3 regions of the Saccharopolyspora tripterygii genome follow, and region 1 is predicted to be linked to each of the others. Evidence: riboswitches for the same ligand, from Rfam matches in the RefSeq annotation. Region 1 holds a riboswitch; each other region holds the start of a gene.
The links. Region 1 has a riboswitch for S-adenosylmethionine ahead of ACYVF3_RS14885 (aminotransferase class V-fold PLP-dependent enzyme). Riboswitches for the same ligand answer to the same signal wherever they lie in the genome.

Region 1 (9,956 bases):
GGACTGGACCTATCGATTATGGTGCTGCTGCTAGTCGTGTTCATACTGATGCGACTGGTGCAACCGGCCGGGTGACGGGGAACCCGACCGACCCGCAGCTGCCGAAGGAGTGCGTGAGGTGATCTTGTGGGCCTGACCCCCGCCGACGTGCATAACGTCGCGTTCAGCAAACCCCCGATCGGTAAGCGGGGCTACAACGAGGACGAGGTGGATGCATTCCTCGACCTGGTTGAAGCCGAGCTTGCCCGGCTGGTTGAGGAGAACAACGACCTGCGTGGGCAGGTGGAGCAGCTGGAGACCCAGCTGCAGACCGCCCAGGTCGACTTGGACGACGCGCGCAGCCAGGCTGCGTCGGCGTCCGCCGCTGCCGCCTCGACCCCGGCCGCCCCACCGGAGGAACCGCGCCGGCTCACCCCGGTCCCGGCGCCGACCGCTGCCGAGCAGACCTCCCCGGGCGGCGACCACCACGTGCAGGCCGCCAAGGTTCTCGGCCTCGCGCAGGAGATGGCCGACCGGCTGACCGGTGAGGCCAAGGCGGAGGCCGACGGCATGTTGTCGGAGGCCCGGACGAAGTCCGAGCAGCTGCTATCGGAGGCTCGTTCGAAGTCCGACAGCATGGTCAACGAGTCCCGGACCAGGGCCGAGACGATGCTCAACGACGCCCGCACGCGGGCGGAGACGCTTGAGCGGCAGGCGCGCGACAAGGCGGCGAGCCTGGAACGCGACGCGCAGCGCAAGCACGCTGAGGTGATGGGCAACATCACCAACGAGAAGAACGCCCTCGAGAAGAAGATCGAGACTCTCCGCACGTTCGAGCGGGAGTACCGCACTCGACTGCAGACCTACCTGGAGTCTCAGCTGCGCGAGCTGCAGGACCGCGGTTCGGCCGCACCTGCGGAGAGCAGCAGCAGCGGGAGCCGTTCGGGTCAGCAGGCCACCAGCTACAGCTTCGGGGCCAGGACGGCCGAAGCGGGCTGATTCCCCGTTCAAGACTTGGCATACCGGCGGTGATGGGTCATGGCCCGTCACCGCCGGTATCTGCCGAGAGGGGTTCGGCGAGAGGGAATTCGAGTGCTGCTGGTCGTACTGCTGCTGGTGCTGGTGGCCGCCGCGACGTTGGCGGTCGCCGTTCTCGGCGGCGGAGCGGGATTCGCCTGGATCTCGGTCCTGGCCAGCGGACTCGGGGTGGCGGTGCTGATCTTCGACCGGATCAGGGTCCGCCGCCGCAAGAAGAGCAAGACCGCACCGGCTGCGCCGCTCGGCGCGGAACCCGGTGAGGAGCGAAGCAACGCCGCGGAGTCGGCCGATCAGGACGCCGAGGTCGTCGTGGTCGACGAACGTCCGCGCTACCACGTGCGGACCTGCGAGTGGCTCGGCGAGGCGAAGACGCTGCCGCTGAAGCTCGGTGAAGCCCGGGAGCTCGGGTTCACCCCCTGCGCCCGGTGCGCGCCCAACGCGACGATCGCGGCGGAGCTTCGCCAGAGCCGGTGAATTATCGCTGGCGAAGCCCGGTACTCTGGTGAGCACCAGGCGTTGATCCGGCCATCACCGGGGAGCCTCCGGAAGAACGGGCGCATCTCGTGCCTCAGTAGAACCGGACGGGTCCGGCCCGTCACAGCCGGCAATCGAGTGGCCGTCGGTCTTCAGCCGTCGGCAAGCGGGGTGGTACCGCGGTGCCCGGCACGTCCGGGACGTCGTCCCCGTCCACAGGGCGGCAACGACGACACATTGCGAGGAGCAGCTCCGCGATGGCATACCCCAAGGTTTCCTTCGGCGCGTCCGACGAACGCGGCGTGGCGGCCCAGCCCGCGTTCCCGGCGATCGAACGCCAGGTGCTGGACTTCTGGGCCGACGACAAGACCTTCCGCGCCTCCGTCGAGGCGCGCGAGGCAGGCCACAACGGCTCGAACGAGTACGTCTTCTACGACGGCCCGCCGTTCGCCAACGGCCTGCCGCACTACGGCCACCTGCTCACCGGCTACGTCAAGGACGCGGTCCCGCGCTACCAGACGATGCGCGGCAAGCGGGTCGAGCGGCGCTTCGGCTGGGACACCCACGGCCTGCCCGCCGAGGTCGAGGCGGAGAAGCAGCTCGGGATCACCTCGAAGGCCGAGATCGACGACATGGGCGTCGCCGCCTTCAACGAGGCGTGCAAGGCCTCCGTGCTGCGCTACACCGCCGAGTGGGAGGACTACGTCACCCGGCAGGCGCGCTGGGTGGACTTCGAGAACGACTACAAGACGCTCGACCTGGACTACATGGAAAGCGTCATGTGGGCCTTCAAGTCCTTGTGGGACAAGGGTCTCGTCTACGAGGGATATCGGGTCCTCTGGTACTGCTGGCGCTGCGAGACGCCGCTGTCGAACACCGAAACCCGCATGGACGACGGCTACCGGCCGCGCCAGGACCCTGCCGTGACGGTGGGCCTGCGGCTGACCGCGCCCGGGGCCGACCTCGACGGCGCGCTCGCGCTGGTGTGGACGACGACCCCGTGGACCCTGCCGTCGAACCTGGCCGCCGCCGTGCACCCCGACGTGGACTACGCGCTGGTCGCGCCCGCCGAGAGCACCGAGCGCTACCTGATCGCCGAAGCCCGGGTCGCGGCCTACGCCCGCGAGCTCGGCGAGGACGTCGCCGACCGGGTGGTGGCCCGCTACAAGGGATCCGACCTGCTCGGCACCCGCTACCAGCCGCCGTTCGACTTCTTCGCCGGCTGGGACAACGCCCACCAGGTGCTGGCCGCCGACTACGTCACCACCGACGACGGCACCGGAATCGTGCACATCGCACCGGCTTTCGGTGAGGACGACAAGGTCGTCACCGACGCGGCCGACATCGTGCCGGTCGTTCCGGTCGACGCGCGCGGCCGGTTCACCGCCGAGGTGCCGCCGTACGAGGGGATGCAGGTCTTCGAGGCCAACAAGCACATCACCCGCGACCTCAAGGAACGCGGACTCCTGCTGCGGCACGAGACCTACGATCACCAGTACCCGCACTGCTGGCGCTGCGACAACGCGCTGATCCAGCGCGCGCTGTCGTCCTGGTTCGTGGCCGTGAGCCAGTTCAAGGACCGGATGGTCGAGCTCAACAAGCAGATCAACTGGGTTCCCTCGCACATCCGGGACGGCCAGTTCGGCAAGTGGCTGGAGAACGCCCGCGACTGGAACATCTCCCGCAACCGGTACTGGGGTTCGCCGATCCCGGTGTGGTGCTCCGACGACCCCGAGCACCCGCGAACGGATGTCTACGGTTCGCTGGACGAGCTCGAACGCGACTTCGGGGTGCGGCCGACGAACCTGCACCGCCCGGAGATCGACGAGCTGACCCGGCCCAACCCGGACGACCCGACCGGCAAGTCCACGATGCGCCGGGTGCCGGAGGTGCTGGACTGCTGGTTCGAGTCGGGCTCGATGCCGTTCGCGCAGGTCCACTACCCGATGGAGAACGCGGACTGGTTCGAGCACCACTACCCGGGCGACTTCATCGTCGAGTACCACGGTCAGACCCGCGGCTGGTTCTACACGCTGCACGTGCTGGCCACGGCGCTGTTCGACCGGCCGGCGTTCAGCAACGTCGTGGCGCACGGCATCGTGCTGGGCCACGACGGCCAGAAGATGTCGAAGTCCAAGAAGAACTACCCGGACGTCAACGAGGTCTTCGACCGCGACGGTTCCGACGCGATGCGCTGGTTCCTCATGTCGAGCCCGATCCTGCGCGGCGGCGACCTGGTGGTCACCGAGCGGGGCATCCGGGACGCGGTGCGCCAGGCTGTGCTGCCGCTGTGGAACTCCTGGTACTTCCTCGCGCTCTACGCCAACGCCGAGGGCGTCAGCGGGGAGTTCCGCACCGACAGCACCCACGTGCTCGACCGCTACGTGCTGGCCAAAACCCACGAGCTGGTCGGCGACGTGCAGTCCTCGATGGACGCCCTGGACCTGGCGACCGCGACCGCGACCGTGCGGGAGTTCCTGGAGGTGCTGACCAACTGGTACGTGCGCCGTTCCCGGGACCGGTTCTGGGCGGGCGACAAGGACGCGATCGACACGCTGCACACGGTGCTGGAGGTGACCAGCCGGGTGGTGGCGCCGCTGCTGCCGCTGACCGCGGAGGCGGTGTGGCGGGGGCTCACCGGTGGCCGTTCGGTGCACCTGGCCGACTGGCCGCTGGTCGACGAGCTGCCCGCCGACCCGGCACTGGTCTCGGCGATGGACCAGGTGCGCCAGGTGTGCTCCTCGGCGCTGGCGTTGCGCAAGGCCAACAAGCTGCGCGTCCGGCTGCCGCTGGGCGGCCTCGTGGTGGCCACCCCGGGGGCCGAGGCGCTGCGCCCGTTCGCGGACCTGATCAGCGACGAGGTCAACGTCAAGGACCTGGAGCTGAGCACCGACGTCGCGGCCCACGGGCACTTCGAGATCGCGGTCAATGCTCGCGCGGCCGGTCCGCGGCTGGGCAAGGACGTGCAGACCGTGATCAAGGCCGTGAAGGCCGGCGACTGGGAGCACCGCGGGTCGACCGTGGTCGCTGCGGGCATCGAGCTGCAGGAGGGCGAGTTCACCGAGCGGCTGGTCTCGACCGACTCCGGCGCGGCCGCTGCGCTGCCGGGCGGCGACGGGCTGGTCGTGCTGGACACCGACGTCACTCCGGAGCTCGCGGCCGAGGGGTTGGCGCGCGACGTGGTGCGGGTGGTCCAGAACGCCCGCAAGGAAGCCGGTTTCGAGGTCTCGGACCGCATCACGGTCACCATCGAGGCACCTGCCGAGGTCGCCCGGGCCGTCGAGGCGCACCGCGAGTTCATCGCGGGCGAGACCCTGGCCGACGCGGTCGACCTCGGTGACGCGGCCGATGCCGCCACCGGCGCGGTCGGCGACGGGATCGAGATCAAGGTCGCGGTCTCGCGCGTCTGACGCCGTTCTCGCGCATCGAGGCCCCGGGGTTCGCTCTCGGGGCCTCGGTCTTGCGCGGGGTCGGTTTTGGTCCGAACCGTCCATGATCGATGTCGGGAATGTCGGGTCAGTTCGGACCAAAACCGCCCGCTGCCCACGCCGCGCCCACCAGATGGGACGACGTTGTCGCGGAGCGGGGTGAGGCGCTACCGTTCGCCGCGAAGGTCATGAGCGCCAGCGCCAAGCCCCGGCTCGCTGGCCGGCAACCCTCCTACCGCGGTGGGGTGCCCCGGGTGAAGACCTGGCCGGTCGCGCAGTGCGGCTCGGCAAGCGCGGGCCCGCCGAGGGCCCTTGAGGCCCCGGGAGGGTCGCGATGTCTTCAGCCGTCATCGATGTTCCGAGCCAGTCCGTCGCCGTTCCCGGCGTGGCCGGAGCAGGCCTGCGGGTTCCCCTGGTCACCGGAGGAACCGCGAGCTACGCCAACCTCGACCACGCCGCCAGCGCACCGTGCCTGTCCGCCGTGCGCGACGCCGTGGACGAGCTGCTGCCCTACTACGCGAGCGTGCACCGCGGAGCAGGCTTCGCCTCGCAGGTGTGCACCCGGGTCTACGAAGGCGCGCGCCGGGTGCTGCTGGACTTCGCCGGTGCCCGCCAGGGCGACGAGGTCGTGTTCACCCGCAACACCACCGACTCGCTGAACCTGCTGGCCTCGGCCGTTCCGCGCGGCACGTCGGTGGTCGTGTTCGACACCGTGCACCACGCGGCTCTGCTGCCGTGGCGCAACGTCCGCCGGATCGCGGCGCCCGCATCGCCCGCCGACGCGGTTGCCGCGCTGGACGCGGCGCTGGCGGAGTGCCCGGAGGGGCCTCGCCTGGTGGTCCTGACCGGGGCGTGCAACGTCACCGGCGAGGTGTGGCCGGTCGCGGAGCTCGCCCGCGTCGCGCGCAGCAGGGGAGCCCGGACCGTGCTCGACGCCGCGCAGCTCGCGCCGCACCGACCGATCCGGCTCGCCGAGCTCGACGTCGACTACCTCGCCCTGTCGGGCCACAAGCTCTACGCCCCCTTCGGCGCCGGGGCCCTGATCGGCCGCGCCGACTGGCTCAACGCCGCCGAGCCCCACCTCGTGGGCGGTGGCGCCACCCGCGTGGTCAACGAGCGCGCGGTCAGCTGGACGACCGGTCCGGAGCGCCACGAGGCCGGCTCGCCCAACACCGTGGGCGTGCACGCGCTGGCCACCGCCTGCCGCACCTTCGCCACCCGCTGGGAGGGCGTCGTCGAGCACGAGGCCGCGCTGCTCGGACGCCTGCGCGCGGGCCTGGCCGAGGTCCCCGGCCTGCGCGAGCTGAGCCTGTTCGGCGCGGAGCACGACAGGGTCGGGGTCGTCAGCTTCACCCTCGACGGTCAGGGCCCGGGGCTGATCGCCGCCGCGCTGTCGGCGGAGCACGGCATCGGCGTCCGCGACGGTCTGTTCTGCGCCCACCTCGGCACGAAGAACCTGCTCGCGAAGGCCGGCTCGGACAGCGGCCGGGCCTTGCGCGTCAGCATCGGCCTCGGCACCACCGCTGAACACGTCGACCGCCTGATCGCCGCCCTGAAGTCCCTGGTCAGCGATGGTCCTGCGGTGAGCTACGAGCAGTCGAGCGGCCGCTGGGAACCGGTCGACGACCAGCGCCCGCTACCGCCCTTCCTCCTCTGATCAGGGGATGCGGTGAGCGGCAAGTCCCAGTTTTAGTCCAAACCGAGCCATGATCATGTCCGTTTTGTCGGCTCAGTTTGGACTAAAACCGGGATCGGGTGACCGGGTGTCGCAGTCCTGGTGCGTGGGTGTCCGGCCGGGTCGGGGACAATGGCGGGGTGAGCACCGAGCACCCCTCCTCTGAGCAGGCGGCCTCCACGCCGGAGTCCGCTGAGACGAACCCGGCCGCGGACGCCCCGAAGGGCGGGTCCGCGAAGCTGCTGGCGCTGCTGTTCGGGGTGGCGGCGCTGGGCCTGGCCCTGGACGTGGTCACCAAGATCGCCGTCGTCGCCACCATCGAGGGCAACCCGCCCGTGAAGGTGCTCGGAGGCCTCTTCTACTTCGACGTCCTGCGCAACCCCGGTGCCGCGTTCTCGATGGCCACCGGCCTGACCTGGTTGCTCGCGCTGCTCGCGATCGCCGTGGTCGGCGTGATCGTGTGGCTGGCCCCGAAGCTCCGCTCGCCGGGGTGGGCCGTCGGCCTCGGCCTGGTGCTCGGCGGTGCGTGCGGCAACCTCGGCGACCGGCTGTTCCGGGCGCCCGGCCCGCTGCAGGGCCACGTCGTGGACTTCCTCTCCTTCCTGGCGCCCGGCGGTCAGGTGTTCCCGGTGTTCAACGTCGCCGACAGCTGCATCACCTGCGGCGGCATCCTCGTGGTGCTGCTGTCGCTGATGGGGCGCGACTTCGACGGGACGGTCCACCGCAAGCAGAAGGCGCGCAAGTCGTGAGCGAACTCCGAACCCTTCCGGTCCCCGAGGGGCTGGACGGCATGCGGATCGACGCAGGCCTGTCCAAGCTGCTCGGGCTCTCCCGCAACGCCGTGGCCGGGCTCGCCGAGGCCGGTGACGTCCTGGTCGACGGGAGCCCCGCGGGCAAGTCGGATCGGCTGATGGCCGGGTCCTGGCTGGAGGTCAGCCTGCCCGCCGCCGAGCAGCCGCCGCAGGTGGTGGCCGTGCCGGTCGAGGGTATGAAGATCCTGCACGAGGACGACGACATCGTCGTGATCGACAAGCCGATCGGCGTCGCCGTCCACCCGAGCCCCGGCTGGGAGGGCCCGACCGTGGTCGGCGGCCTGGCCGCGGCCGGCCTGCGCATCTCGACCTCCGGTGCCGCCGAGCGCCAGGGCGTGGTGCACCGCCTCGACGCGGGCACCACTGGCGTGATGGTGGTGGCCAAGAGCGAGCACGCCTACACCGTGCTCAAGCGCGCGTTCAAGGAGCGCACGGTCGAGAAGCGGTACCACGCGGTGGTTCAGGGCTTGCCCGACCCGAGCCGGGGCACCATCGACGCGCCGATCGACCGGCACCCGCGGCACGACTACAAGTTCGCGGTGGTCACCGGGGGCAAGCCGAGCATCACCCACTACGAGACGGTGGAGGCGTTCCGCGCCGCGACGCTGATCGACGTGAAGCTGGAAACCGGTCGCACCCACCAGATCCGGGTGCACTTCTCGGCGATCAAGCACCCCTGCGTCGGCGACATCACCTACGGCGCCGACCCGGTGCTGGCCCGCTGGCTGCAGATCACCAGGCAGTGGCTGCACGCGCGCAGCCTGTCCTTCGAGCACCCGTCGGGCGGGTGGCTGCAGTTCGAGAGCGAGTACCCGGACGACTTGCAGCACGCTCTGGACGAGTTGCGCGATCAGGACGGCTAGACCGGGTACCGTGGTGATCGGATCGGCGCGCGACGAAGGGGGTCCGATGGCTCAGGAATTTCACGGATCGGACACACCGACTCCTCCCCGCGGCATGCCCGTGGTGGATCCGCAGGCGGATCTCGACACGCCACCGGAAGGCCTCCACAGCCTCGGTGACGTGATCAGCGCCCAGGACGTCGGACCCGCCACGCCGTCCGTGATCGGCGAGCCGGAGCCCGAGCGGGCCCGGGACGACGCGGGCGACTGGCCGACGCTGCAGTACCGCAGCAAGGATCGCGCGGACAAGCCCAGGCGCACCAACCCGTTGAACTTCTTCCGCCGCGATTCGTAGGCGGTTCCAGCCGGCGCGGTGGCCCGTCAGAGGTCGGAGATGTCCCAGAGCAGCGTGCGCTGCTGATCACCGGGCTGCGGGGTCCAGCGGACCGCGGAGACCTCGGTGGACTCGTTGAGCACGTACACCGTGTGGCCACCGGCGGTTTCGCCGGGCTGGACGCCCATCCGGTGCGGTGGGCGCGACGACATCGACACCGGAGCCTTGGTCACCGGTGAACCGTCCTTCGCGACCAGTTCCAGGTACATGTCGGGCAGCGATGCGAACGGCACCTGCCCGTGGTTGGTCAGCTCGGTGTGCACGACGACCGAGCGCTCGCCGGGCTGGAGCTCGTACCCGGCTGCGGTGTAGAGGAAATCGGCCGGATCGACGACCTCGACGAGCTGGATGCTGATCCGCTCGCCGGACATCCCGTTGACCTCCAGCTTGGAGCCGACCTTGCCGGTCGGTGCGGGAGCGGGGGCCGCGGGTTGGTCACCGCGCGCCCACGCCGCGGACCCGGGCGGTCCCCAAGAGCTCATCGGCGGTACCGGGGCGACCGGCTGCTGCGGGTGGGCCATCTGCTGCGGCCCGCCGACCTGGTGCTGCCCCGAAACCTGCTGAGGACCGGACATCTGGTGCGGGCCGGATACCTGGTAGGGCCCTGACGCCGGGTGCGGGCCGGGCACCGGGTAGGGGCCGGACATCTGCTGCGGACCGGGCACCGGGTAGGGCCCCGACACCTGCTGCGGGCCGCTGTACTGGCCGGGTGCCATCGGGTACGGGCCGCTCGCGGCGTTCTGGGCCGCCCACTGCTGAGCGGCGGCGACGGCGTTGCGGATGCCCTGCTGATCGCACTCGACGCCGACCATCAGCGGCAGTCCGGTGGTGGAGAGGGCGGCGAGCCGCGCGGCGACGTCGCGCACGTCCATGCCGAGCCGACCGGCGATGTCCGGGACCGCCGCTCGGCCCATCTCTGCCACGGCGCTTAGCAGTCGCACGTCCACGGGATCAGGGCCAGTCACGTCGTCCCACGCTACCTGGTCAGGTGGGCGGACGTGTGCGAGGCACGAGTTCCCGACACCGGCGGACGTCGTGTGCGGGGTGGGGGAAGTTTTCATGAAAACTTCCCCCACCCCGCACACGACATCCGGCACCCCGGTCGCGTGGAACGACGCGCAACGCCCGGTGGAACGGGCTGCTCGGTCGGTGGCCGGAGTTAGGCTGACTCGTCTTCGATCCCGCCGCGAAGGAGAACTTGTCCGTGTCCGTCGACCCCTTCGTCCACCTGCACGTGCACACCGAGTACTCGATGCTCGACGGTGCGGCGAAGGTCGGTGCGCTGTTCTCCGAAGCGCAGCGGCTCGGGATGCC
Region 2 (9,956 bases), on a different contig from region 1:
GAAGACCACGACCGGCGCGATCAGCCCGTCGACCGGCCGCACGCTGCCCGACCGCTACATCGAGGGCACCTGCCCGATCTGCGGTTACGACGGCGCGCGCGGCGACCAGTGCGACAACTGCGGCAACCAGCTAGACCCGGCCGAGCTGCGCAACCCGGTCTCCCGGATCAACGGCGAGAAGCCGGAGTTCGTCGAGACCGAGCACCTGTTCCTGGACCTGCCGTCGTTCACCGAGTCGCTGGGCACGTGGCTGTCCACCCGGGACGGCTGGCGGCCCAACGTGCTCAAGTTCGCGCAGAACCTCGTCGACGACATGCGCCCGCGCGCGATCAGCCGCGACCTCGACTGGGGCGTGCCGATCCCGTTGGACGGCTGGCGCGACCAGCCCATGAAGCGCTTCTACGTGTGGTTCGACGCCGTCATCGGCTACCTGTCGGCCAGCGTCGAGTGGGCCCGCCGCACCGGCGACCCGGACGCCTGGAAGAAGTGGTGGACCGACCCGGCGGCCCAGGGCTACTATTTCATGGGCAAGGACAACATCACCTTCCACGCCCAGATCTGGCCGACGCTGCTGATGGGCCACAACGGCCACGGCGACAAGGGCGGCGAGGTGGGCCCGTTCGGCGAGCTGAACCTGCCCGACGAGGTCGTCTCCAGCGAGTTCCTGACCATGAGCGGGTCGAAGTTCTCCACCTCGCGCGGCACCGTGATCTACGTGCGGGACTTCCTGCGCGAGTTCGGCCCGGACACCCTGCGCTACTTCATCTCGGTGGCCGGCCCCGAGAACCAGGACACCGACTTCACCTGGGACGAGTTCGTCCGCCGCACCAACTTCGAGCTGGCCAACGAGTGGGGCAACCTGGTCAACCGGTCCATCTCGATGGCGGCCAAGAACAACGGCGCGGTCCCCGCGCCGACCGCTCCGGCGCCCGCCGACGAGGAGCTCAAGGCGCAGGCCCGCGCCGCGTTCGACACCGTCGGCACGCACCTGCGCAGCTCGCGGTTCAAGCTCGCCTCGCAGGAGGCGATGCGGGTGGTCTCGGCGGCCAACAAGTACCTGTCCGACCAGGAGCCGTGGAAGCTCAAGGAGGACCCGGACCGCCGCGACGCGGTGCTGCACACCGCGCTGCAGGTCGTCTCGGACGCCAACACGCTGCTCACGCCGTTCCTCCCGCACTCCGCGCAGAAGGTGCACGAGCTGATGGGCGGTTCCGGGGTCTGGGCCGCGCAGCCGGAGATCCGCGAGGTCGACGACCTCGACGAGCCGTCGCTGTCCTACCCGGTGCTGATGGGCGAGTACGCCGCCGAGCAGGCCAAGTGGGAGTCCACCGAGATCGAGGTGGGCCGCCCGCTGGACAAGCCGAAGCCGCTGTTCGCCAAGCTCGACGCCGAACTCGGCGAGACCGGCCCGGAGTGGGCCCCGATCCAGCCGTCCTGATGGGCAAGAAGGACAAGAGGCAGGAGCTGCCGCCGGTGCCCGAGGCGCTGGCGGCGGCAGCTGTCGATTCGCACACCCACCTGGACGCGTGCGGCGCCAAGACGGCCGAGGACGTCCGCGCGATCGTCGACCGCGCGCAGAGCGCCGGTGTCGGACGGGTGGTCACCGTCGCCGACGACCTCGACTCCGCTCGCTGGGCCGTCGAGGCCGCGACCTGGGACGAGCGGGTGTTCGCCGCGGTCGCGCTGCACCCGACCCGCACCAAGGACTTCAGCGCCGGCGACCGCGCCGCGCTGGAGGAGCTGGCCGCGCACCCGCGCGTGGTGGCGGTCGGCGAGACGGGGCTGGACTACTACTGGGACTACTCGCCGCCGGAGCCGCAGCAGGAGGCGTTCCGCTGGCACATCGACCTCGCGAAGCGGACCGGCAAGCCGCTGATGATCCACGACCGCGAGGCCCACGACGACATCCTGCGCATCCTCGACGAGGAGGGCGCTCCGGAGAAGGTGGTCTTCCACTGCTTCTCCGGGGACGCCGAATTCGCGAAGTCCTGCGTTGCCAAGGGATACGTCCTCTCGTTCGCCGGCACGGCGACGTTCCGCAACGCGAAAAGCCTTCGTGAGGCGGCAGAATCGGTCCCGCTGGAGCAGATGCTCGTGGAGACCGACGCGCCGTTCCTGACCCCGCACCCGTTCCGCGGACGGCCCAACCAGCCGTACTGCGTCAATTACACCCTTCGTGACCTGGCTGAACTCCGTGGAATGACCCCGGATGAGCTCGCAGTGGCCACCACCGCCACGGCAGAGCGAGTCTTCGGCCTCGATCAGGGGTAATCACAGCCCTGTAGTTCCTCACGCTGCGATTTCTGGTAGGCGGGTTCCGCCCGCGTCCGCTTGCGGTCCGCACGCCGACTCCTACCGTCCACTGTGGAAGCCGGTACGGGGGACACCCCGAACTCCGCGGGAGCTTCCCGCGGAGGTCCTCCTCAGCCGGAACCATCGGTTGTGAGGATGTGCAGTGAAATTGCATGGATTCACGAAGTGGACCGTTGCAGCGGCTGTCGCCGTCAGCGGTAGTGCCCTGGTCGCGGTGACCCCGAACGCCGCGGCGACCCCGAACGACGATCGAGCGGCGGTGTGGGACTCGCTCGCGAGGTGCGAATCCGGCGGCAACTGGTCCGCCAACACCGGAAACGGTTACTACGGCGGCTTGCAGTTCAGCCGCAGCACCTGGGCGGCGAACGGGGGCGAGCGGTTCACCCGCTACCCGCACCGCGCGTCGCGGGACCAGCAGATCGCGATCGCGGAGCAGTTGCGCGACGCCCGCGGCGGTTACGGCGCCTGGCCGGCGTGCTCGCGGAAGCTGGGATTGCCGCGATGACGTGAAATCGCCGCAATAACGCGAATGATCGTCGCGAGGGAGCTGGTTTCCCTCGTGCGTGGGGAGGGGAGGTCCGGCCCGAGCGCCCGAGAGAGCTCGGGCCGGACCCTTGCGCCGGGCTGTTTCCGCTGGCCCGGGCGTGGGTTGATCATGGATTTCAGGCTGGGACGGCCCGTGTTATATGTCACGGAAGCGGCTGGGGAGGCGGCTAACGAATCCTGTCGGTGCCCCCCGAATGGACTAATTTTTGCCGATCTTGACTACAGATCGTGTTGAGTTGCGTGGCAATTAAGTGTAACCGGGGTCACATGTCCGAATCAGGTCCTTGGCGGCCTCGCATGATCACGGTAGAGTCTCGGCCCCGTAACCGATGACAACCAGTCATGGGGAACGCCCGTTAGTCTCGCCGGTGTACGTCGGGGAAGTCTGCGGTGAGCGCATGGAGCTCGCTGCGACTAGGCGGCAATTGGCTTGCGGGAGTCGGATACAGACACGAAGCACGAAGGTTGTGCGCACGCGAGGAACGAGAGGGGTTGCGCGAGAAACATGAACTCGCCCAACGCATCTCACGTTCGTCAAATCGCGGTCGCGACTTTGCGCCTTCGGGAGGTAACGACCCTGTGAACGGACGTGGCGAGCCCGGCCATGCGCGTTTCGCGAATTCGCGGAGCGGTGGCTACTGGGCCGATTCCTTCGACGCGGCAACGGACTGGTTCACCCCGGTCCAGCCGACGGAGCAGCACACCGCGGTAGGCCTGCTCGATCGTCCGGACCCCCAGTGGTCCGACGAGCACCCGAGCTTCCCGGCCACCGGCTTCGAGATCACCCCGCAGGACGTCTACGACGTTCTCGGCCCCGACGCCGAGGACATGCTCGCGACAGCCGAGATCGACGTCGACGAGGTCATCCGGCTGATCAACGCCGAGACGACCGTCCTGCCCCCGATGGACTTCCTCGAGGCGATGCCCGAGGGCCAGGCGGGCGTTCTTCCGCAGCAGCAGACCGAGGCGATCACCGCGTGGAAGCGCCGCTTCCTCAAGGGTGCGGTCGCCGGCGTGCTGCTGACCCTGACCGGCAGCGGTGGTGCCGCCGCCGCGATGGACAAGTCGGTCACCGTCGAGGTCGACGGCCAAGAGCGCTCCGTCAACACCTACGACAACACCGTCGGCGAGGTCCTGGAGGACCAGGGCATCCGCGTCGGCCCGCACGACGCGCTGAGCCCCTCGCCGCAGGCCGAGGTCGGCCACGGCGAGACCATCACCCTCGACCGCGGGCGGCTGATCAAGCTCAACGTCGACGGCGAGGTCCGCGAGGAATGGGTCCGCTCGGTCACCGTCGAGCAGGCCCTGCGCCAGCTCGGCGTCAACGCCGAAGGCGCCGTCCTCAACGCAGACCGCAACATGCCCGTGCCCGAGCAGGGCATGGAGCTGTCGGTCCGCACCCAGAAGGACATCACCCTCTTCGACGGCAGCGGTGCGCCGAAGCAGCTGACCACCACCGCCGCCAACATCGACGAGCTCGTCAAGGAGCAGAAGCTCCAGCTCGGCCCGGACGACAAGGTCACCCCCGGCGCCGACGCCAAGCTGGTCACCGGCGCCGAGGTGCGCATCGACCGGCTGCAGAGCTCGGTGATCAGCGTGACCGTGCCGGTTCCGCCGCCGGTCCGCGAGATCGTCGACAACTCGATGTTCAAGGGCGAGGAGCGGGTCGAGTCCCCCGGCGAGGCCGGGGAGAAGATCCAGTTCACCCGGGTCACCACGCGCAACGGCGAGGAGTCCGAGCGCGATGTGATCGACGAGAAGGTCACCAAGGCCCCGGTCGAGAAGGTCGTCCGCGTCGGCGGCAAGCCCGCGCCGAACAGCGGCGTCTGGGACAAGCTCGTCCAGTGCGAAGCCACCGGCAACTGGGCCATGAACAGCGGCAACGGCTACTACGGCGGGCTGCAGTTCGACAAGTCCACCTGGGACGCCTACGGCGGCGATCAGTACGCCCCGTACCCGCACCAGGCCAGCCGCGAGCAGCAGATCTCGGTCGCCGAGAAGGTGCGCGCAGCCCGTGGCGGCAGCTACGGCGCATGGCCCTCCTGCTCCGGCAAGCTCGGCCTCGACTGAGCGTCACGCTCCACCGAGGAGGCACCCGTCGTCGCGACGGGTGCCTCCTTTTTGCATCACCCGCGCTGACCTCGTGAAACCGGCACGGGTAGGTTCTTCTGCGTGGATGAGCAGGGGGCGGCGTTGTTGGGCCCGGCCGACGTGCGCCGACTGGCCGACGAGCTGGGGATCAAACCGACCAAGAAGCTCGGCCAGAACTTCGTGCACGACCCGAACACCGTGCGCCGCATCGTTTCCGCGGCCGAGGTCGGTGCGGATGACGTCGTGCTGGAGGTCGGCCCGGGCCTGGGCTCGCTCACGCTCGCGCTGCTGCCGGAGGCCGGCGCCGTCACCGCGGTGGAGATCGACCCGGTGCTCGCCGAGCGGCTGCCGCGCACGGCCCAGGAGTTCGCGCCCCAGCTGGCCGACCGGCTCACCGTGCTGCCCGCCGACGCCCTGCGAGTCCGGGCCGCCGACTTCGCGAAGCCCCCGACCGCGCTGGTCGCCAACCTGCCCTACAACGTCGCGGTCCCCGTCGTGCTGCACCTGCTGGCCGAGCTGCCGAGCTTGCGCAAGGGACTGGTCATGGTCCAGTCCGAGGTCGCCGACCGGATGGCCGCGGAGCCCGGGAGCCGCGTCTACGGGGTGCCGAGCGCGAAGGCCGCCTGGTTCGCCGACGTCCGGCGCGCGGGGCCGGTGCCGCGCAAGGTGTTCTGGCCGGTGCCCAACGTGGACTCGGGCCTGGTCGCCTTCGAGCGCGTCGACCCGCCGTCCAGCGCTGCGCGGCAGGACGTGTTCCGCGTGGTGGACGCCGCGTTCGCGCAGCGGCGCAAGACCTTGCGCGGCGCGCTGTCGGGCTGGGCCGGTTCGGCGGCCCGGGCGGAGGAGCTGCTGCGCGCGGCGGGCGTCGATCCCGCGACGCGCGGGGAGCAGCTGCGGATCGCCGATTTCGCCCGGATCGCGGAGGTCGCGTCATCCGGGACGACCAGCTGAACCACTCGTCCGGTGGCTTGCGCACACCCACCGCGACGTCACTGAGGGTCACGAAAACACCACTGCGAGCGGAATAATTCCCGCTCCACTCGGTATGTGATGTGGCAAACGATTTCGGTCAGTGACGGCTATCAGCTTGCGTCGCGACCTGTCGATGGGTTCTACTATTCGGGAAATCCATCCCGAGCGGCTGAGAGACCTGGCTTGTTGACGCCGCAGCAACCACCCATCGCGGGCAGGTGCTAACGCCAGGACCGATGGAGTGACTGTGGATTCCAACGTGCGGTTAGCGAACCTGCCTGCCACCGGCGATGCCCGGTCCGAGGTACGCCACATCAGGGAACTGCTCACGCAGAGGCGGGTCATCGACAACGGCTTGCGCACGACCTGCGCATGTCGTCGCGAGATGTGACCTGGCCCTTCTTCCCTTCCTTTCCCTGAGAAGTTCCCCATGGCTGCTGCCCTGCGCGGGCGCGGCCGTTGCGAGCTGATGTGGAGCAGATCGTGATCTCAGTTGAGAACCTGACCAAGTCGTTCCAGCAGAACGGCAGTTCCGTCCGCGCCCTCGACGGTGTGTCGATGGAGGTCAACGCGGGCTCGGTGTGCGGCGTGGTCGGACCGAGCGGGGCGGGGAAGTCGACTCTGGCCCGGTGCATCGCGCTGCTGGAGAAGCCCGACGCCGGTGCCATCCGGGTCGACGGCACCGACCTCGTGTCGCTGGACGGCAAGGCGCTGCGCGCCGCCCGCAGGCAGATCGGCGTTGTCCCGCAGGGTGATTCGCTGCTGCGGCAGCGCACCGCGGCGGGCAACGTCGCGCTGCCGCTGGAGGCGGCAGGCATCGGCGGTCCGCAGCGGCGCAACCGCGTCGGCGAGCTGCTCGACCTGGTCGGCCTCACCGACAAGGCCGCCGCCTACCCGGACCAGCTCTCCGGTGGTCAGCGCCAGCGGATCGCGGTCGCCCGCGCGCTGGCCGCCAAGCCCTCGGTGCTGCTGGCCGACGAGCCGACTTCCGCGCTGGACCCGTCCACCACCGATTCGGTGCTGACCGTGCTCGACCGCGCGCGGGCCGAGCTCGGCGTCACCGTCCTGGTGGTCACCCACGACATGGCCGTGGTCCGCAAGATCGCCGACGACGTCGCGGTGCTGGAGGACGGCCAGGTCGTCGAGCACGGCAAGGTCCTGGACCTCGTCGCCGAGCCCGGCAGCAAGATCAGCGGCACCTTGCTGCCCGAGACCGACCAGGCCGAGTCGCTGCGCCCGACCTCGGGCCGCCACGACGTGGTCGCCGAGGTCGTGCTCGTCGGTTTCGCCGCCGTGGGAGCGCTGCTCCCCGAGGCCTCCAACCGGTTCGCCGTCGACTTGGCGATCCTGGGCGGTGGCCTGACCCGCCTCGGCGACACCCCGGTCGCCAAGTTCAAGATCGGCTTGACCGGTGAGCGCTCCGAGGCGGCGCTGAAGTGGATGGTCGAGCGGGACGCGCACGTCCGTCGCGCCCCGGTGAGCGTTGACGGAGTTGCTGCTGCGTGACTGATGTGACCCCCTGGTCGGAGGTCGGCGAACTGCTGGGCGAGGCAACGCTCGAAACGCTTTACATGGTGCTGGTGGCGACCGTGCTGGCCGTGGTCGGCGGGTTGCCGCTGGGCGTGCTGCTGCACCTGACCTCACCGGTCGGGCTCAACCCCAAGCCAGTGCTGAACAAGGTTCTCGGCGTGGTCGTGGACGTGGTGCGCTCGGTGCCCTTCGTGGTGCTGCTGGTGGTGCTCGCGTCCTTCACCAGGCTGCTGATCGGCACCTCGATCGGCAGCAGCGCGGTGATCGTGCCGCTGACCATCGGAGCGATCCCGTTCTTCGCGCGGCTGACGCAGAACGCGTTGCGCGAGGTCGGGTTCACCGTGGTCGAGGCCGCGATCACGACCGGCTCCAGCAGGCTGCGGATCGTGTGGACGGTGCTGCTCGGGGAGTCCCGGGCGGCGCTGGTCGGAGCCGTCGGCGTCACCGCGGTGGCGCTGATCGGCTACGCCGCGATGGCAGGTGCCATCGGCGGCGGCGGGCTCGGCACGACCGCGATCCAGGACGGCTACCAGGGCTACGACGACCGGATCCTCTACGGGTCCGTCGTCGTCCTGGGTGCGCTGGCCTTCGCGATGCAGCTGATCACCGATCGCACCGCCAAGCTCGTCGACCGCCGGCGCACCGCCGTCGGCTGAGGCCCCGAGCACGAACGAATTCCCTCACGCGCCTCGTCCCACGAGGACGGTGCGCTACCCCTGCCTGCCTGAGAACAGGCTCGTTGAAAGGACGCACGACATGCGTTTGCGCTTCGCCGCACTGCTCGCTTCGGCCGGGGTGCTGCTGGCCGCCTGCGGTGGTGGATCCGCCGCGGAGGACCCCAACGCGCCGCTGAAGATCGGGGTCAGCCCGACCCCGCACGGCGAGATCCTGCAGTACGTCGACGACAACCTGGCCGAGCAGGCCGGGATCGACATCGAGATCGAGAAGTTCGACGACTACAACCGGCCCAACGAGGCCGTCGCCAACGGCGAGCTGGACGCCAACTACTTCCAGCACGTGCCCTACCTGGAGGAGTACCGCAAGGAGCGCGGCGGCGAGTTCGCCTGGGTCGAGCCGGTGCACCTGGAACCGCTGGCCGTCTACTCCAAGCAGGCCAAGTCGCTGGCGGAGCTCCCGCAGGGCGCGACGGTCACGCTGTCCAACGACCCGGCCAACCAGTTCCGCGGCCTCAAGCTGCTGGAGCAGGGCGGTCTGATCAAGCTCAAGCCGGAGGCGGCCGTGGGCACCAGGGTGGACGCCGCCATCGCGGAGAACCCGAAGAACATCCAGCTCAAGGACCTGTCCCCGGACCAGCTGCCGCGTTCGGTCGACGACGCGGCCGCCGCGGTGGTCAACGGCAACTACGCGATCAAGGCGAAGCTGTCGAACCCGATCGTGGTGGAGAGCCCGCAGGGCAACCCCTACGCCAACGGCCTGGTGACCAGCCCGGCGCTGGCCAAGGACCCGCGCGTGCTCAAGCTCGCCGAGTTGCTGCGCAGCCAGCAGGTCAAGGACTTCATCAACCAGAAGTGGGGCGGCGTCGCGGTGGTCCCCGCGTCCTGACCCGCTCCGGGACCGATCGAACCGGGGAGAACCGCGGTGTTCGTGCGCGCGAACACCGCGGTTCTTGCGTTGAGGACCCGCTGTGCGCAGGGAAGTGGGCGCTGAGGTTCTCCGGCCACGTAGGCTCTTGGTGTGCTCTCCGTGGTTCCTACACCGATCACCGTCCGAGTTCCGGCGAAGGTCAACCTCCACCTCTCGGTTGGTGACGCGCGTCCGGACGGTTACCACGAGCTGGTCACCGTCTTCCAGGCGTTGTCGCTGACCGACGACGTCACGGTGATGGCGGCCGACGAACCTGGTCTGGAGGTCAGGGGAGAGGGCGCCGACGAGGTCCCCACCGGCCCGGACAACCTCGTGTGGAAGGCCGTTCGGCTGCTGGCCGAGCACTGCGGGCGCGACCCGGAGAACCCCGGCCTGCACATCTCGATCAACAAGGGCATCCCCGTCGCCGGCGGCATGGCCGGCGGCAGCGCGAACGCCGCGGCCGCGCTGCTGGCGGTCAACCAGCTCTGGCGGTTGGAGCTCGGACGCGACGAGCTCAGCGAGATCGCCGGGAAGATCGGCAGCGACGTGCCGTTCTCGCTGCAGGGCGGGACCGCGCTGGGCACCGGACGCGGTGAGCGGCTCGTCCCGGTCCTGGCCAGGCACACCTTCCACTGGGTCATCGCGCTCGACCGCGAGGGTCTGAGCACCCCCGCCGCCTACGGCGAGCTGGACCGGCTCCGCGAGGAGAACGGCAACGGCCGGATCGGCGAGGTGGAACCCCTGCTGGAGGCCCTGGCCTCCGGCGATCCCCGGCAGCTCGCGCTGCTGCTGGGCAACGACCTGCAGGCGGCGGCGGTCTCGCTGCGGCCCGGCCTGCGCCGCACGCTGCGCGCGGGAGTCCAGGCGGGAGCGCTGGCAGGCATCGTCTCGGGCTCCGGTCCGACCTGCGCGTTCCT
Region 3 (9,956 bases), on a different contig from region 1:
GCCCCGTCGAGAGGAGTGACGTGGCAGCCACCGACAACGCCCGCGAGCTGGCCCTGATCGCCGCGCAGGCGGCGGCCGACAAGAAGGCCACCGACGTGGTCCTGCTGGATGTCTCGGAGCAACTGGTCATCACCGACGTCTTCATGATCGCCTCGGCTCCCAACGAGCGGCAGGTCGAAGCGATCGTCGACTCGGTCGAGGAGAAGATGCGGGCGGCAGGCGTCAAGCCGGTCCGGCGCGAGGGAGCCCGCGAGGGGCGATGGGTCCTGCTGGACTTCGTCGACGTCGTGGTGCACGTCCAGCACGCCGAGGAGCGCTCCTTCTACCAGCTGGAGAAGCTGTGGAAGGACTGCCCGCAGATCGAGTTCGTCGACCAGGGCCTGCCGGCAGAGGAAGACGAGTGAGCCTCGACCGGCTCGTGCTGTGGCGGCACGGCGAGACCGACTACAACCTCGCCGGCCGCATCCAGGGGCACCTCGACAGCTCGCTGACCGCCCACGGCATCGAGCAGGCCGAGCAGGCCGCGCCCACCATCGCGTCGTTCGAGCCTGCGGTGGCCGTCAGCTCCGACCTGAACCGCGCGCGCACGACCGCCGCCGCCTACGCCAAGGTCAGCGGTGAGCCGGTCAAGCTCGACAAGCGACTGCGGGAAACCCACGTCGGCGAGTGGCAGGGCCTCAGCGGGGCTGAGGTGGAGCACGGCTGGCCGGGTGCGCTCAACACGTGGCGCGCGAGCCCGACGTGGGCGCCGCCCGGTGGCGAGTCCCGCGTGGAGGTCGCCTCCCGCGCCCTCGACGTAGTCACCGAGCTCGACGACCAGTACGACGGCACCGCGCTGCTGTGCGCGCACGGTGGGCTGATCACCGCGCTCACCGCGAAGCTGCTGGCCCTGCCGGTGGAGCTCTGGCCGGGCCTGGGCGGCGTGCGCAATTGCCACTGGGTGGTTCTCAAGCGCCGCAGCCCCAGCGATCACCGCTGGCGGCTGCTGGTCTTCAACGCGGGTGCGCAAGACCACGCGTGATCGCATCTGTCGTCTGACGTCGTAGGGTTGCGTTCGTGTCCATTGCCGTCGTCACCGACTCCACGGCGTACCTGCCGTCCGGGTATGCAGCGCGGTACGGGATTCGAGTCGTTCCGCTGCACGTCGGCGTGGACGGCGGGAAGCCCGTCGACGAGACCGCGTTCACGCCCGGTGACCTCGCCCAGGCCTTGGAGAACAAGCACCGGGTGACGACCGCGAGCGCGACCTCCGGCGAGCTGGCTCGCGCGTACCGGCAGGCGCTGGACGACGGGGCCGAAGGGGTCGTCGCGGTGCACCTGTCCCGGCAGCTGTCGGGGACCTGGGACGCGGCGCGGCTCGCCGCCCGCGAGACCGACCCGCAACGTGTCCGGGTGATCGATTCCCGGTCGGCGGCGATGGGCCTGGGCTTCTCCGTCCTCGCCGCCGCCGACGCGGCCGCCTCGGGTGCCGACCTGGACGAGGTGGAGCACACCGCTGCGGTGACGGCCGCGCGCACGACCACGGTGTTCTCCGTGCAGACCCTGGAGTACCTGCGGCGCGGCGGCCGCATCGGCACCGCGGCGGCCGTGCTGGGCACGGCGCTGTCGATCAAACCGCTGCTGCACGTCCACGACGGGCGGATCGACGCGCTGGAGAAGGTGCGCACCACGACTCGCGCGATGGCGCGGCTGCGCGACCTCTCGCTGGACGCGGCGGGTTCAGGATCGGCGGCGATCGCGGTGCACCACCTCGCGGCCGCCGACCACGCCGAAGAGCTGGCGGGGCGCTTCTCCGCCGAGCTGGGGGAGTCGGTGGAGTGCGTGGTCTCGGAGGTCGGCGCGGTCATCGGAGCCCACATCGGCCCCGGATCGGTGGGAGTGGTGGTTCTCCCGAACGGGTGGCATTTCAGCGGGTGAATCCCCTTCGGGGTGCGGATTCCACACCATCGAGCTGAATCCCGGCGAAGTTCGGTCCACAGTAGTCAGATGCACGAAAAATAAAGGTGCACAGCGGCTTTCGGTCGAGCTATCGTCGTCGACATGTTCGACACCAAGCTCCAGCGCGCCGCTGACGACGAGTCCTACGAGCAGCTCGACACCCGGTCCCGGTTGCAGACGCTGCGCCGCGAGGCCGAGCACGACGAACCCACCCAACGAACTCAGCCCCACTACTCCGTGAATCCGCCGGACGGCGCCCGAAGTTCGCCGTGGTACCGGTTCGCGGAGCGATGGCTGCCCGAATCCCTGCTGCGATCGAGGGTGGATCCCGGACGCGCCGGCGTGCTCGCTCTGTCGCTGGTCGCGGCACTCGTGCTCCTCGGCGTGCTCGTCTTCGCCTGGTCCGGCCGTCCCGTCGCCGAATCCGCACCACCGCCCCTTCCCGCTCCGCCACCACCGGTGTCGGCGAGCCCTGCCGCACCGCCCGAGCTGGTGGTCAGCGTGGTCGGCCTCGTGCAGCGCCCCGGCCTGGTCACCGTCCCGGCAGGGGCGCGGGTCGCCGACGCCGTGAGCGCGGCGGGCGGGCCGCTGCCCGATTCCGACCTGACCGGCCTCAACCTCGCGCGCCGCCTGTCCGACGGCGAGCAGCTCTACGTCGCCATCCCCGTGCCGCCAGGAGCCCAGAGCGGCCAAGCCGGGCAGACCGGCACGGGCGGCGACGGCAAGGTCGATCTCAACACCGCGACGAAGGAGCAGCTCGATGGACTACCCGGAGTCGGGGAGGTCACCGCCGATCGAATCCTGCGGTGGCGCACCGAGCACGGCCGGTTCGACTCGGTGGATCAGCTCCGCGAGGTCGGCGGGATCGGTGACTCCCGGCTGACCAAGCTCCGCGACCTGGTCAGGGTGTGACCCGCCCGCTGGACCTGCGGCTGGTCCCGGTGGCGGCGGCGGTCTGGGTGGTGACCCTGCTCGGCTTGTGGGCGGGTTGGCTGCCGGCAACCGCATCGGCTCTGGCCGCAGGCCTGCTGGCGTTGATCATCCGGCGGCGGCCGGGTGCCAGGGCGGTGCTGGTGGTCCTGCTGCTGGCCGGCGTGGCGGCGAGCGGCATCGCGCTGCGGGCTCACCGGGTCGAGGACCATCCGCTGCGGCACGCGGCGGGAACAGGTGAGCCGGTGACGGTCCGGGTCGAGCTGTCCACGGCGCCGAACCCGTTGCGCGGGGCGGCCTTCGGTGCCAGCAGGGCGCAGGACCGCTCGCTGGCCCGAGCGGAGCTGGTGAGCGCCGAGATCGCCGGACGCCGGTACGAGACGGGTGGATCGATCGTCCTGCTGGTGCCCACGGATTCGTGGCGTGGGCTGATCGCAGGACAACGGCTCACCGTCACGGCGAGGGTGGCGCCGCCGCGCGACGGCGAACTCGTCGTGGCGATGCTGCCGGTGTACCGGGAACCGGGCGAGGTCTCGGCGCCGCCCGCGTGGCAGCGGCTGGCCGCGAGCATGCGAGCGGGACTGCGCGAGACCGCGGCCGTGCACCTGGGTCCGGAGGCGGCGGGTCTGCTGCCGGGGCTGGTCGTCGGCGACACCGGCGGCCTGGCCCCGGAGGTGGAGCAGGACTTCGAGACAGCGGGCCTGAGCCACCTCACGGCGGTGTCGGGAGCGAACCTGGCGATCGTCTGCGGCGCGGCCCTGCTGCTGCTCCGGCTGCTGGGGCTCGGCCCGGTCGTGTGCGCGATCGGGGCGGGTGCGGCGCTGGTCGGGTTCGTCGGTCTGGCCGGTCCGGAGCCGAGCGTGCTGCGCGCTGCGGTGATGGGGGCGATCACGCTGCTCGCGCTGGTGCTGGGCCGGCGTCGCTCGGCGCTGCCGGCGTTGGCGGCGAGCGTGATCGCGCTGCTGCTCCTGCTGCCGGAGCTGGCGACCAGCGCGGGCTTCGCCCTGTCGGTCGCGGCTACGGCCGGGCTGGTGCTGCTCGCACCGGTGTGGGCCGCAGCGCTGCGCGAGCGGGGCGTGCCCGTCGGTCTGGCCGAGGCGATCGCGGTGCCGGTGGCCGCGCACGTGGTCACCGCACCGCTGATCGCGGCGATCTCGGGCGGGGTGAGCCTGGTGGCGGTTCCGGCGAACTTGCTGGCGGCACCGGTGATCGCCCCGGCGACGGTGTTCGGGGTGCTGGCCACGGTCACCGCTGGAGTGTCGTCGTGGGTGGCGTGGATCTGGGTCGAGCTGGCGGGCCCGGAGCTGGAATGGGTGCTGCTGGTGGCCGATCGCGCTTCGGCGGTGCCGGGGGCGGTCGTCGACTGGCCGACCGGCACGGGCGGCGGTCTGCTCCTGGGGGTGTTGGTGCTGGTGGGCCTGATCGCGTTGCGGGGGAGGAGGATTCGACTTCTGGCGGTGGTCGCGGTGCTGCTCAGCGCGCTGATCGTGCTGCCGGTGCGCACCATGCTGCCGGGATGGCCCGCGCAGGGCTGGAGCGTTGTGGCCTGCGACGTGGGCCAGGGCGACGGTCTGGTGCTCGCCACCGGCAGGCCGGGAGAGGCCGTGGTGGTCGACACCGGGCCGGACCCCCGACGAGCTGCGAACTGCTTGCGGCGCTTGGGGATTCACCGGGTCTCGATGGCGGTGCTCACGCACCTGCACGCCGACCACGTCAGCGGGCTGCGGACGATCCTGGGCGAGACCTCGGTCGGCGCGGTGGCGATCGGACCGCTGCGCGAACCGAAGTGGGCCTTCGACGATCTGGCGCGCGATGCCAGGGCGCACCGCACCCCGGTCGTCACGCTGCAGGCCGGTCAACGACTGGACTGGCCCGCCCTGGTCCTCGACGTGCTGGCGCCCGACACGGGCGTGACCCGAACGCAGACCGCCGACGACGCCAACGATGCGTCCCTTGTGGTGCGGGCGACGACCACGGCCGGTCGCGTGCTGCTCACCGGTGACGTCGAACTGCAGGGACAGGGACGCCTGGTGTCGTCGGGAGCGGATCTGCGGGCGGACGTGCTCAAGGTCCCGCACCACGGATCCCGCTACACCACACCGCGCTTCCTGCAAGCCGTCCGGCCGAGGCTCGCGCTGATCAGCGTCGGTGCGGGCAACGACTACGGGCACCCGAACCCGTTCGTGACCGGTGCGCTCACCCGTGCCGGCTCGCGGGTGCTGCGCACCGACCAGGAAGGAGACATCGCCGTCCTGCCGGGGCCGCAGGGGCCTCGCTTCGCCGCGCGCGGGGACCCGCTGCGCGCCGACGAGAGATGACCGTCCGAAGCGGGAACGACGAAGCGGGTGGCGGTCCGCAGGGACCGCCACCCGCTCGCAGGAGAGGAGTGCTCGTCTACAACTGGATCAGAGGCCGAGGGCCTGGTTCACCGACTCGGTGGTCGGCGCGACGGTCGCCTTCGGTCCGAGCTCGCCCTCGACGGCGTCCAGGGTCTTGAGACCGTCACCAGTGATCAGCAAGACCGTCTCGGCGTCCGGGTCGATCTTGCCGGCTTCGATGAGCTTCTTGGCGGTCGCGACGGTGACACCACCGGCGGTCTCGGCGAAGATGCCCTCGGTGCGGGCCAGCAGGCGGATGCCCGCGCGGACCTCGTCGTCGGTGACGTCTTCGATGGCACCGCCGGTCTTGCGGACGACGTCGAGCACGTAGGGGCCGTCGGCGGGCGCGCCGATGGCGAGCGAGCGCGCGATGGTGTCCGGCTTGACCGGCTGCACCACGTCGTGGCCGTTGCGGTAGGCGGTGGAGACGGGGGAGCAGCCGCTGGCCTGCGCGCCGAAGATCTTCACCGGGCTCTCGTCGACGAGGCCGACCTGGCTGAACTCGTTGAAGCCCTTGTAGACCTTGGTCAACTGCGAGCCGGAGGCGATCGGCACCACGATCTGCTCGGGCAGTCGCCAGCCCAGCTGCTCGGCGACCTCGAAGCCCAGCGTCTTGGAGCCCTCGGAGTAGTAGGGGCGGACGTTGACGTTGACGAACGCCCAGTCCTCGTGCTCACCGGCGAGCTCGGTGGCCAGCCGGTTGACGTCGTCGTAGTTGCCGTCGACGGCCAGCAGCGAGCCGTCGTAGACCGCGCTCATGAGGATCTTGGCGCGCTCGAGGGTCTTGGGCACCAGGACCACCGAGTCCCAGCCGGCGCGGGCGGCAGCGGCGGCCACGGCGTTGGCGAGGTTTCCGGTCGACGGGCAGGCCAGCACCTTGAACCCGAACTCGCGGGCGGCGGCCAGCGCGACGGCGACGACGCGGTCCTTGAAGGAGTGCGTGGGGTTGCCGGTGTCATCCTTGATCCAGATCTTCTTCACGCCAAGCGCCTTGGCGAGGTTGTCCGCCTGGATCAAGCGGGTACAGCCGGGCTCGGTGTTGGGGATCTGGTCGACGTTGCCCGGGACGGGCAGGAACTGCTTGTAGCGCCAGATCGAACGCGGACCGGACTCGACGTCCTCGCGGCGGATCTTGCCGAAGTCGTAGGCGACCTCGAGCGGCGAGAAGTCTTCGAGGGAGACGAACTCAGGGGCCAACGGCTGCCGGTGTCCCTCTTCCTTGGACACCAATTCGACGGCATTGCCGAGATCGAACTTCTTGCCAGCGGTCGTGTTGGCGTGGGCAGCAGCAGTCATCGCGCGAGGTCCTCTCCTCATCTGTCCCGCGGACGGGTCGGAATTGGCACCTGTTTTGCGTCCGTGACCTCGCGCCGGAATTTTGCGCGATGCATCGGACGAACGGTTGCCGGGGCTTCAACGGGCCGTTCCCTCTGCCCCTCTGGATGAGCTATTCGATTGTGAGGGCAACGTTAGTTGAACGAATGTGTTCCTGGCCAGTGCGCATCCAGATGGCGGGACTGTCGCGGCCCCGTGGGACCATTCGTTCATGAGCTCCCCGACCGTTGTCGCCGACCCGCTGCACCTGGTGCTCGGAGACGAAGAGCTGCTGGTCGAGCGCGCGATGTGGGCCGCTGTCGGGGCCGCGAGAGCCGCCGATCCGGACGCGGATTTCAGCAGGGTGAAGGTGAGTGACCTCACCCCGCCGGAGCTGGCTGAAATGCTGAGTCCCTCGCTGTTCGCAGAGGCGCGCGTGCTGGCGGTCGAGTCGGCGCAGGACGCGGGCAAGGAGATCGCGGAAGCGCTGCTGCTGCACGCCAAGCAGCCTGCGGAGGGCGTGACGCTGGTGGTGCTGCACAGCGGCGGCGGCCGGGCCAAACAGGCCAAGGAGCTGCCCAACGCGCTGAAGAAGATCGGCGCGCGCGTCACCGAGTGCAAGAAGATCACCAAGCCCGCCGAGCGCGAGGCGTTCGTCAAGGACGAGATCCGCAGGGCGGGCGGCAAGTCCGACTCCGGCGGGGTGAGCGCGCTGGTCGAGGCCGTCGGGTCGGACCTGCGGGAGCTGTCGGCCGCCGCTTCGCAACTGGTGGCCGACACCGGCGGCAAGATCGACGCGGACGCCGTGGGCCGCTACTACCGGGGCCGCGCCGAGGTGACCGGGTTCGCCGTCGCCGAGAAGGCCGTGGTCGGTGACCGGGCGGGAGCCTTGGAGGCGCTGCGCTGGGCGATCCAGCTGGGCGTGCCGCACGTGCTCATCGCCGACGCCCTGGCCGACTCCGTCCGCACCATCGGCCGCGTCGCCGCGGCGGGAGGTCGCAACGACCCCTACCGGCTCGCCGGGGATCTCGGGATGCCCGCGTGGAAGGTCAAGAAGGCCCTGGCGCAGTCGCGCGGCTGGACACCGACGAGCCTCGCCGCGGCGCTGCAGGTCGTCGCCGAGGTCAACGCGGGGGTCAAGGGCATGGCCGCCGACGCCGACTACGCCCTGGAGAAGACGGTCCTGCGGCTGGTCGCGCTGCGCAACCAGCGCGGCTGATCAGGCCACGCCGATCAGCACGACACCGGCGAGCACCACGACCGCGCCGGTCATCCGCCGGACCGGTTGCGCCTCGCCGAGCACGCGCCACGCCAGCAGCCCGGCCAGCACGATGCTCAGCTCGCGCGCCGGGGCCACCAGGCTCACCGGCGCCATCTGCATGGCGAACAGCACCAGGATGTAGGCCAGCGGCGAGAGCACCCCGACGGCGATGATCTCCCGCCGGTGCTCGGTCCAAATACGGCCGAGCGCGCCGCGCCTGCGCACGGCGTAGGGGGCGAGCAGCGCGCTGCGGGTGACGTTGTTGGCCCAGTCGTAGAGCAGCGGTGACAGCGCGAGCCCGGTGACGGCGTGCGCGTCCCACACGGTGTAGGTCGCGATCAACGCCCCGGTGAGCAGCCCGAAGCCGACCCCCGCCAGGTTCGCCCCTGCGCGCGGCACCCCGTCGGACAGGCCGATCACGAAAACCCCTGCCACCACGAGGACACCGCCGCACACCCCGAGCCACCCGGGTCGCTCCTGCAGCACCAGCACCGCCACGACCATCGACAGCATCGGGCCGGTTCCCCTGGCCAGCGGGTAGACCACGGACATGTCGCCCACCGAGTAGCCGCGCTGCAGCAGGAGGAAGTACCCGAGGTGGATGGTCGCGCTGACCAGGACTCCGAGCGTCCAGGCGCCCAGCGGAGGAGCTCCGGTGATCAGGAGAGCCCCGGCCGCCACCGGCAGGTACAGCACGGACGAACAGGTCGCGGTCAGCCACACGAAACCCGCGCCGGAGGAACCGGCGCGCTTGGCGAAGAAGTTCCAGCCCGCGTGCGCGAACGCGGCCAGGACGACGAGAACGACAGCGGCAGCGCTCATGAGTGCCCGGAGCCTACAGCCTCAGCCGCTGAGGGCGATCTTCCAGCCGAGGCTGAACACGAGCCCGACCACGACCGTCAGGAACACCCGGCGGACGAACGCCGACCCGCGACCCGCGGCCAGCGCCGCGCCCAGCACGCTGCCGGTGATGTTGCAGGCCGCCATCACCAAACCCAGTCCCCACAGCACCTTTCCGGCGGGGATGAAGAAGGCCAGCGCTCCCAGGTTGGTGGCGACGTTGACGACCTTCGCGGTCGCCGAAGCCGTGACGAAGGCGAACCCGACCAGGCTGACCAACCAGAACACCAGGAACGAACCCGTTCCAGGCCCGGCGATGCCGTCCCAGAAGCCGATCACCGCGCCACCGAGCAACATCAGCGCCAGCTGCAACCGCCGCGCGAACCGGGGCGCGTGCACCGAGCCGAGGTCGGGCCTGCGCCAGGTGTAGACGCCGACCACGACCAACGCGACGAACACCACCACGTTGAGCACCGAGGACGGCAGCGCATCGGCGAGCGCGGCCCCGCCCAGCGACCCGACCAGCGCTACCGCGGCCATCGGAAGCGCTGCGCGCCAGTCCATCGGGGTGCGCTTGGCGTAGGTCCGGGCAGCGGCGGAGGTTCCGGCGATCGCGGCGATCTTGCTGGTGGCCAGCGAGTAGATGACCTCGCCGCCGGGCATCAGCATCAGCATCGCGGGCAGCTGGATGAGCCCACCGCCGCCGACGATCGCGTCCACGGCTCCGGCCAGGAACGCCGCCGCGCAGAGGATCAGCAGCCCGGTGAGGGTGAGGTCGGCGAATCCGGGCCAGTTCAACGCGGTGAGCACGAGGTGTCACCGTATTTCCGGCGCACGGTCGAATCCGAGCGGTTGTGAGCACCCTCGCGGCATCCGGACCACCCGGAGAACCCGCAGGTGAGGGGTGTTAGCCTGGATGACCGTGTCGTACGGCATTCCGCCGTGGAGGAAACCGGTCCCCGGACCGGGCCGATCGAGTGCGGCACGCGATTCGACTGACGAGGAAGAGGCGCACCAGTGGCCAACATCAAGTCCCAGATGAAGCGGATCAAGACCAACGAGGCGAACCGCCAGCGCAACAAGGCTGTGAAGACCACGCTGAAGTCCGCCATCCGCAAGTTCCGCGTGGCCGCTGACGCCGGCGAGAAGGACAAGGCCGTCGAGCTGCAGCAGGTCGCCAGCCGTCAGCTGGACAAGGCCGCCAGCAAGGGCGTCATCCACAAGAACCAGGCCGCCAACAAGAAGTCGGCCATGGCCGCCCGCGTGAACAAGATCTGAGTTTTCCCAGTCGTCGC

Region 2: linked by a shared signal. The riboswitch ahead of ACYVF3_RS00295 (methionine ABC transporter ATP-binding protein) and the one ahead of ACYVF3_RS14885 (aminotransferase class V-fold PLP-dependent enzyme) in region 1 are both predicted to bind S-adenosylmethionine.
Region 3: linked by a shared signal. The riboswitch ahead of thrC (threonine synthase) and the one ahead of ACYVF3_RS14885 (aminotransferase class V-fold PLP-dependent enzyme) in region 1 are both predicted to bind S-adenosylmethionine.

Annotation. Positions count from the first base shown of each region.
Region 1 is NZ_BAAGZP010000018.1:216,500-226,455, reverse strand. Features, by position in the region: gene ACYVF3_RS14905 (YggT family protein) at 1-75, shown strand, start outside; gene wag31 (DivIVA-like cell division protein Wag31) at 127-978, shown strand; gene ACYVF3_RS14895 (hypothetical protein) at 1,072-1,491, shown strand; gene ileS (isoleucine--tRNA ligase) at 1,749-4,901, shown strand; SAM riboswitch class IV at 5,104-5,219, shown strand; gene ACYVF3_RS14885 (aminotransferase class V-fold PLP-dependent enzyme) at 5,254-6,576, shown strand; gene lspA (signal peptidase II) at 6,735-7,343, shown strand; gene ACYVF3_RS14875 (RluA family pseudouridine synthase) at 7,385-8,269, shown strand; gene ACYVF3_RS14870 (hypothetical protein) at 8,316-8,603, shown strand; gene ACYVF3_RS14865 (AsnC family protein) at 8,630-9,607, opposite strand; gene dnaE (DNA polymerase III subunit alpha) at 9,847-9,956, shown strand, end outside.
Region 2 is NZ_BAAGZP010000001.1:46,869-56,824, forward strand. Features, by position in the region: gene metG (methionine--tRNA ligase) at 1-1,438, shown strand, start outside; gene ACYVF3_RS00275 (TatD family hydrolase) at 1,438-2,271, shown strand; partial or broken gene ACYVF3_RS00280 (transglycosylase family protein) at 2,567-2,818, shown strand; gene ACYVF3_RS00285 (transglycosylase family protein) at 3,439-4,929, shown strand; gene rsmA (16S rRNA (adenine(1518)-N(6)/adenine(1519)-N(6))-dimethyltransferase RsmA) at 5,032-5,901, shown strand; SAM riboswitch class I at 6,076-6,165, shown strand; gene ACYVF3_RS00295 (methionine ABC transporter ATP-binding protein) at 6,406-7,428, shown strand; gene ACYVF3_RS00300 (methionine ABC transporter permease) at 7,425-8,108, shown strand; gene ACYVF3_RS00305 (MetQ/NlpA family ABC transporter substrate-binding protein) at 8,209-9,015, shown strand; gene ACYVF3_RS00310 (4-(cytidine 5'-diphospho)-2-C-methyl-D-erythritol kinase) at 9,157-9,956, shown strand, end outside.
Region 3 is NZ_BAAGZP010000038.1:119,345-129,300, forward strand. Features, by position in the region: gene rsfS (ribosome silencing factor) at 21-404, shown strand; gene ACYVF3_RS27270 (histidine phosphatase family protein) at 401-1,021, shown strand; gene ACYVF3_RS27275 (DegV family protein) at 1,057-1,917, shown strand; gene ACYVF3_RS27280 (helix-hairpin-helix domain-containing protein) at 2,041-2,850, shown strand; gene ACYVF3_RS27285 (DNA internalization-related competence protein ComEC/Rec2) at 2,847-5,186, shown strand; gene thrC (threonine synthase) at 5,274-6,542, opposite strand; SAM riboswitch class I at 6,557-6,695, opposite strand; gene holA (DNA polymerase III subunit delta) at 6,793-7,779, shown strand; gene ACYVF3_RS27300 (EamA family transporter) at 7,780-8,643, opposite strand; gene ACYVF3_RS27305 (sulfite exporter TauE/SafE family protein) at 8,665-9,471, opposite strand; gene rpsT (30S ribosomal protein S20) at 9,679-9,939, shown strand.